One region of the Sphingobium yanoikuyae genome, then DNA from elsewhere that is predicted to be linked to it. Evidence: riboswitches for the same ligand, from Rfam matches in the RefSeq annotation. Region 1 holds a riboswitch; the other holds the start of a gene.
The links. A riboswitch is a leader RNA that binds a small molecule or an ion and turns the genes downstream of it on or off. The one in region 1 is predicted to bind cobalamin.
Positions count from the first base shown of each region.

Region 2: it holds a riboswitch for cobalamin, as region 1 does, so the genes downstream of both, HH800_RS03800 (cobalamin biosynthesis protein CobG) here and HH800_RS22740 (TonB-dependent receptor plug domain-containing protein) in region 1, are expected to answer to the same signal.

Region 1 covers NZ_CP053021.1:4,723,606-4,726,979, reverse strand. Annotated here, with positions in the region: gene HH800_RS22740 (TonB-dependent receptor plug domain-containing protein) at 1-1,616, opposite strand, end outside; cobalamin riboswitch at 1,752-1,945, opposite strand; gene HH800_RS22735 (ABC transporter substrate-binding protein) at 2,012-2,872, shown strand; gene HH800_RS22730 (acyl-CoA thioesterase) at 2,885-3,283, opposite strand; gene HH800_RS22725 (S9 family peptidase) at 3,283-3,374, opposite strand, start outside.
Region 2 covers NZ_CP053021.1:711,892-715,265, reverse strand. Annotated here, with positions in the region: gene cobI (precorrin-2 C(20)-methyltransferase) at 1-489, opposite strand, end outside; gene HH800_RS03805 (precorrin-8X methylmutase) at 486-1,115, opposite strand; gene HH800_RS03800 (cobalamin biosynthesis protein CobG) at 1,115-2,167, opposite strand; cobalamin riboswitch at 2,447-2,659, opposite strand; tRNA gene HH800_RS03795 (tRNA-Gln) at 2,837-2,911, opposite strand; gene HH800_RS03790 (MarR family winged helix-turn-helix transcriptional regulator) at 3,074-3,374, shown strand, end outside.

The DNA of each region.
Region 1 (3,374 bases):
CAGCTATAATTGCCGTCAATGGTCAGCCCCTTGACCGGCTCGACCGCCGCCTGCGCCTCTATCCCATGCGCCTTGGCGCGCGCGACATTGAGATAATAGCCATAGCGGCGGGTGGTGGTGCCGGGCGTGAAGCAGAGCGGATCGGTCGAACTGGAGGAACAGCTATTATAGATGATCTGGTCGGTCGTGGTCCGGTCGAACCAGGTCGCGCCCAGCCGCAGTTTCTCGCCAAGGAAGCGCTGCTCCGCGCCCGCTTCCCAGCCATGGGCGCGTTCGGGATCGAGCGCCTGGTTCCCATATTCGGAAAAGAGCTGATAGAGGGTCGGCGCCTTGAATCCCTCGCCATAGCTGGCGCGCAGCACCGTCCCGGTCGGCAACGCCCAGACGCCACCGGCAGAAAAGAGGGTGCGGCCGCCATAGCGATCATGATCGTCATAGCGCAGCCCGCCGGTCAGGGTCAGGCCCGTGATCGGCTGGGCATTGAGCTGTCCATAGACGCTGGTGATCTCCGCCTTGCCGCGGGCCGGATCGGGAATCGGCACCGAAAGCGACGCCGAAGGCGACACGCTGCGGAAGCGGCTATTCTCATTCTCCACCCCGAACAGCGCGGTCCAGCCGTCGGCGATCGCGAAGCTGCCCTGATATTCCAGCCGCTGGTTGCGCCCCGCCGCGTCGAAGGTCTGCTTGCGCGGGTTGCGCGGATCATAATTGTCGCGATCAGTATCGGTATAGCCATAGCCGAAACGGTTGCGGAACCGGCCGTCGAGCAGCGCGACGTTAAGGCCGGCATAGCCGACAAATTCGCGATTGGTGCCATAGGCCGGGCTGTCCGCGCTGGTGGCGTCGAAATCGACCTGGCCGTCGGAATAATAGCCGCGCAGGTCCGCGCTGATCCCGTCCGCCAGAGCCACCTCGACCCGGCCGGTGACGCTGCGATTGGTATAGCCGTCCTTCTCCTTGCCGCCAAAGGCCGGGCTGATCGCGGAAATACCCTCGGTGGTGAAGCTCTGGCCGCCGATCCGCCAGCTGACCGGGCCGGTCTTCCCGCCCAACGCCGCACGGGCACTGACCGTGTCACGCGACCCCGCCTCGATATCGAAGCTCCCCTCCAGCGCCTTTTCGGGCATGGCGGTGACGACATTGACGACGCCGCCGATCGCCTGGCTGCCCCACAGGGTCGACTGCGGGCCGCGCAGCACTTCTATACGCGAGGCGTCACCGACCAGCAGATTGGCGAAATTATAGCCGCCACCGGCCGAAGAGGGATCGTTAAGCTTCACCCCGTCGATGACCACTACGGTCTGGTCGGACTCGGCGCCACGAATGCGCAGCGACGTCGCCGTGCCATAGCCGCCATTGCGCGAGATGCTGACACCGGGCGTGCGCAGCAGCAATTCGGTGACGCCCAGATCCTGCGCCCGGTCGATCGCTGCCTTGTCGAGCACGGTGACGGAGGCCGGCACCTGATCCACCGGCGTGGCGAGGCGGGTCGCGGTGACGAGGATAGAGGATGCCCCGGCATCGGCGGCGGCATCGGGCGGTGGCGCCTGCTGCGCGTCTTCGGCGAAAGCGGTGGTGGAGAGAAGGAAAGAACAGAAAGTCAGATATTTGAACACATAAGCCCCCGGACGAGGGACCGCATCCCAGGGACGATATCGGTGCCCGGCCGGGCGCGACATGGTCCCCGCAATTTGCGGTCCACCTGTCGCCACGCGGGTTCACCCCCGTCCGCTCGGCACACCCTGTCCGCGCGAAGGACGACCGCGACCGGCAGGTCTCCTGGCTCGCGGGTCATCGCTGATTCATGCCGCCTTCTCAGAACCTTGTGGTCCCAATGGCATGTGGCACAAAGGCTCGCCGCTCACAGTTGCAGGGGCAGCCGGGGTCTTGAACCCCATTCCCTTTTCATCCCCGTTGCCGGGGAACCTGTCGCAGTCCGGGCGATAGGCGAGCCCGACTGGAGCGTCAATCTTCCTTGCCTGGCGGAGCGCGCCGGCTAAGGGAGGTGGCCATGCGGATATTTGCCCCCATCGGCCCCGGCAAGGGGATGATCGCCCTGGTGATCGCCCTGGTCGGCGGTGCCACATTATGGGCGGCCACCGCGCGCCAGCCTGCCAGTGCAGGCAAGCGTCCGCAACGGATCGTGTCGCTCAACCTGTGCGCCGACCAGTTGCTGGTCGCGCTGGCCGATCGCGACCAGATTGCCGGCCTGACCCATAATGCCGCCGATCGGCAGATGTCGGCGGTGGCGGCCGTAACGAAGGGCCTGCCCATCCTCGACGGATCGGCCGAACAGATTTTGGCGACCAATCCCGATCTGGTGATCGGCATGCCGGCGCGGCGCAATCCGGCGATCGCGATCCTCAAGGCCCAGCATTATCCCGCCGTCGATCTGAAAAGCGCGGACAGCTATGCCGATATCGTCGCGTCGATCCGCACCGTGGCGCAGGCGATCGGCCATGCCGACCGCGGCGAAGCGATGATCGCGCGGATGGACCGGGAACTCGCCGCCCTGCCCCGCGCGCCGAAGCCCAAAGTCGCGGCCTATTATCAGCGGCGCGGCTACATGACCGACACCGGCACGCTGGTCGACGACCTGATGACGCGGGCCGGCCTGCGCAACCTGGCCGCCGACCTTGGCAAGCCGGCGATCGCGCAGGTCAGCTTGGAGGAGATGGTCGCCGCCCGGCCCGACTATCTGATCGTCGAGAGCGCCACCGACCGCATCACCGACCAGGGCACCGAAATGCTGCATCATCCGGTGCTGCGCGACATAGCGCGCATCAGCCTGCCCCAGGCCTGGACCGTGTGCGGCGGACCGGCCTATGTGCAGGCGGCACGCGCCCTCTCCCAGGCCGTCAGCGCCCGCTGAAGCTGGGCCGGCTCAGCCCTCGATGAAGTTGGCGGCGACTTCGGCCGGCACCCGCATCAATCGGCCGCTTTCCTTGTCGATCATCGCCCAGGTGGATTTGGCCGACACCTTCACCTTGCCGTCCGGCCCGGTGAACTCGATCAGCCGGTCGAACCGCGCGCCGCGCGGTCCTTCCGGAATCCAGGTGCGGCCCGACACGACATCGCCCTCGGTCACGTTACCGCGATAATCGACCTCATGCCGGGTCACGACCCAGATATAGGCGTCGACATGGGCCGGATCGGCATCGGTCATCCAATGTTCGACCGACAATTGCTCCATCCACTGCACCCACACCGCGTTGTTCACATGGCCCAGCACATCGATATGCTCGGGCCGTGCGGTGAACTGCTTGGTGAAGCTCGACGCCATCAGCCTTCCACTCCCAGCTGCCATAGGATGAACGCAAATTCCTCGGCGGTCTCGTGCAGGCTCTCGAACCGGCCCGACTTGCCGCCATGGC
Region 2 (3,374 bases), 1.2 Mb from region 1:
CGGCAGGGTTGCCATCGCCACGGTCAGCACATCGTCCCCCCAGGTGATCGGCAGGCCGGTCGCATTCCACGCCCCCGACATGCCCATGATGCCGGGGACCACTTCGACCGGGACCAGCCCCGACAGCCGACTGTGCAAATGCATGAAGGAGCCGTAGAAAAAGGGATCGCCCTCGCACAAGACGACCACATCCTCCCCCGCCTCCGCGATCGCCAGCAGCCGGCCGGTGCAGTCGGCATAGAAGGCGGCAAGGCAGTCGTTATAGCGCGGATCGGTGACCGGAATTTCGGTCGTCACCGGATATTCCATCGCCAGTTCGATTGCATCGTCCCGCAACATGCCCTGCGCGATGCGGCGCGCCTGCCCCGGTCGGCCGGCCTTGCGGAAATAGGCGACATGCCGTCCCCCCCGCACCAGCCGGTCGGCGCGCACGCTCAGCAAGTCCTGCGCGCCGGGGCCAAGGCCCACGCCATAGACGGTGCCGCTCATTCCGCGCGGCTCGCCAGCGCGTTGATCGCCGCAACCGTGATTGCGCTGCCACCCAGCCGGCCGTCGACGACGCAGCAGGGCACGGGCTGCGCCGCCCACAGTGCCGCCTTGGATTCCGCCGCGCCGACGAAGCCGACCGGGCAGCCGATGATCGCCGCGGGGCGCGGACAGGCCGGATCCTCCAGCATGTCGAGCAGGTGGAACAGCGCCGTGGGCGCATTGCCGATGGCAACCAGTGCCCCGGCAAGATGCGGCCGCCACAGTTCCAGCGCGGCGGCGGACCGGGTATTGCCCATCGCCCGCGCCATGTCCGGCACGGCGATCTCGTGCAAGGTGCAGAGCACGGCATTGTCGGCGGGCAGTCGCGCGCGCGTGACCCCTTCCGACACCATGCGCGCATCGCACAGCACCGGCGCCCCTGCGGCCAGGGCCTGCCGCGCCGCCGCTGCAAAGCCCGGCGAAAAGCGGATATGGCCCGCAAGGTCCACCATGCCCGCAGCATGGATCATGCGCACGGCGACCGGCTCCTCCTCGGCAGCAAAGCGCCCGAGGTCGGCTTCGGCGCGGATGGTGGCGAAGGACTGGCGATAGATTGCCGCGCCGTCCCTCTCATAATCATGGGGCATCAACAGGCTCCGAAATGGGCAAGAAGGTCGGTGGCGGTGAGGTCAGGACGGTCGGGCGCCGATCCTGCGCGGGCATGGAAGGCAAGGTCGTAGCGCCCGTCCCGCCCCGTCAGCACGATGTCGGCCGGCATCGAACAGGCGCAGCCCTTGGCGCAGCCGGAGACATGAAGGCGGCCCGCCACATGGGGCGCCAGCCGGCGGGCGAGGTCGCGGGTCTCCACGCTCGCCTGCGGACAGGCAGGTGCGCCGGGGCAGGCCTCCACATGCATGAGCGTATCGGCAGCGTCGGCGGACAGGCCGGGCACCTGCCCTTCGGCCAGCAGCATGCGCCATGGGGTCAGCCGCATGGCCGGCGCGTCGAGAAGATGCCGCGCGTCGATCCGACCGAACGAGAGACCATAGGCCATGCCGCCATCCCATGCGCCGGGGACCAGTCGCGGGCGCGGCGACGCGGCCTCTGCCCTGCCCGTTGCCCAATCCGGCAGGGGCGCATCATGCCGGGCCATGCGCCCCGCGCGCGCGCCGTCGCTCTCCACGAACCATCGGGCGAGCGCGAGCAGCGCATCCACTTCGCCGCCGCTGTCCACCGGCACGCCTTGTGCCCGCCCCTCCGCACGCAAGATCAGGCCGCCGTCCCGCGCCCGCTCGATGCGAAAATCCCCCGCTTCGCCGGACAGGAGCGGCGCGGCGCCGGCATCAATCACGAAGCCCATCTTGCCCGGCAAGTCCGGCAATTCGTCCAGGCGATCAAGCAACTGGCTGGCGATGCGATGGCTGTCGTCGCCCGCCCGCCAGTCTGGCGCGACCATCATCATGCGCGCGCCCTCGCGCCGGGCATCGCGGTCCACCAGGCCAAGGTCGAGCAGGCGGTCGAGCAAGGGGCGCCAGCTTTCGTCGCGCACGCCGCGGATCTGGAGATTGGCGCGCCGGGTCATGTCGATCAGGCCGTTGCCATGGGCGATCGCCGCTTCGCCCAGCGCCGCCAGATCGTCGGCCGAAAGACGACCGAGGCGCGGCTTCACGCGCACGATCAGCCCGTCGCCCGCCGCCATCGGGCGCCAGGCATCGGGACACCAGCCCCGAACGGCCGGCCCGTGGGCTACCGCATGGTTCGCGGTCGCCCTATCACTGCCCGCGCCGGTCTGGCTCACAGGCACATCCTCCGCGCGCCGGGACGCAACCAGGCAGGGCTTGCCGGCATCGCCGGTCGGCGCGAGGCGGCAGGCAGGCGCGACAGGCGCCCGACACCACGCGGCCGTGCAGCCCCAGCCACACGCTTCGCCGCCCAGACGGAAGAGAGACCGTGCCATGACCAACCCCTGGGTCAGGACAAGAGCGACCGAAACGCCGGCAGGTCTCCTGGCTCGCGGGTCGTTGCGGGATGCAAGCCTTCCCGGACGCTCTGTCCAGTGGCTGCCCTCACGGGCTCGTGCATCGCGCTATCCGCTTACAGTTGCAGGGACAGCCACGGAATAAGGGGCAAGGCCCCCGCACCGCATTCCCGATTAAGTTCCTTGCGGAACACCGGCGTCAGTTATGCAATGCACCAACATGAACCGGCGCATCGATGATGCCCTAGTCGAAACATCGGTCTTCGCCAAGACATGGAATGAGTATCGGCAGTCCCGCTGCCGGCTCGACGCCCAAGGCATACCGACGGAAGATGCCGAAACGGAAACCGGAAGCAAGGAAAGCGACGCGGCGTCGGATACCGAAAATTATGGCTGGGGCGGCAGGATTCGAACCTGCGCATGGCGGCATCAAAAGCCGCTGCCTTACCGCTTGGCGACGCCCCAGCAATGCGCCGATCCAAGTCAGCGCGGGACCGCCATATAGCGGCTGATGCACGAAAGAAAAGCCCTCCTGACGATGGACTTCGCCTTTCCCTTTCCTTCCCGCCCAACCCATCTTAGGGATCAACGCCACGCCCCCTCCCCTCCAGCCGGAAACCCGCGCCGATGTCCGTCCAAGCCCCCTCGCCCAGCCAGATCGCACCGGCTTCGCCGCTGTTCCTGCGCGAGGACGAAATCCGGCGCGGCATCGAGATGCTCTATTTCGGCTATTCCGCGCTCACCCGCTCGATCGACGAGGGGCTGGCGGCGCAGGGGCTGGGCCGCGCCCACCACCGCGCCCTCTATTTCATCTCGCGCCAGCCCGACCTGACGGTGAAGGATCTGCTGCGCCTGCTGGCGATCACCAAGCAATCGCTCGGCCGGGTGCTCAATGACCTGATCGAGCGCGGCTATATCGAGACCCGGC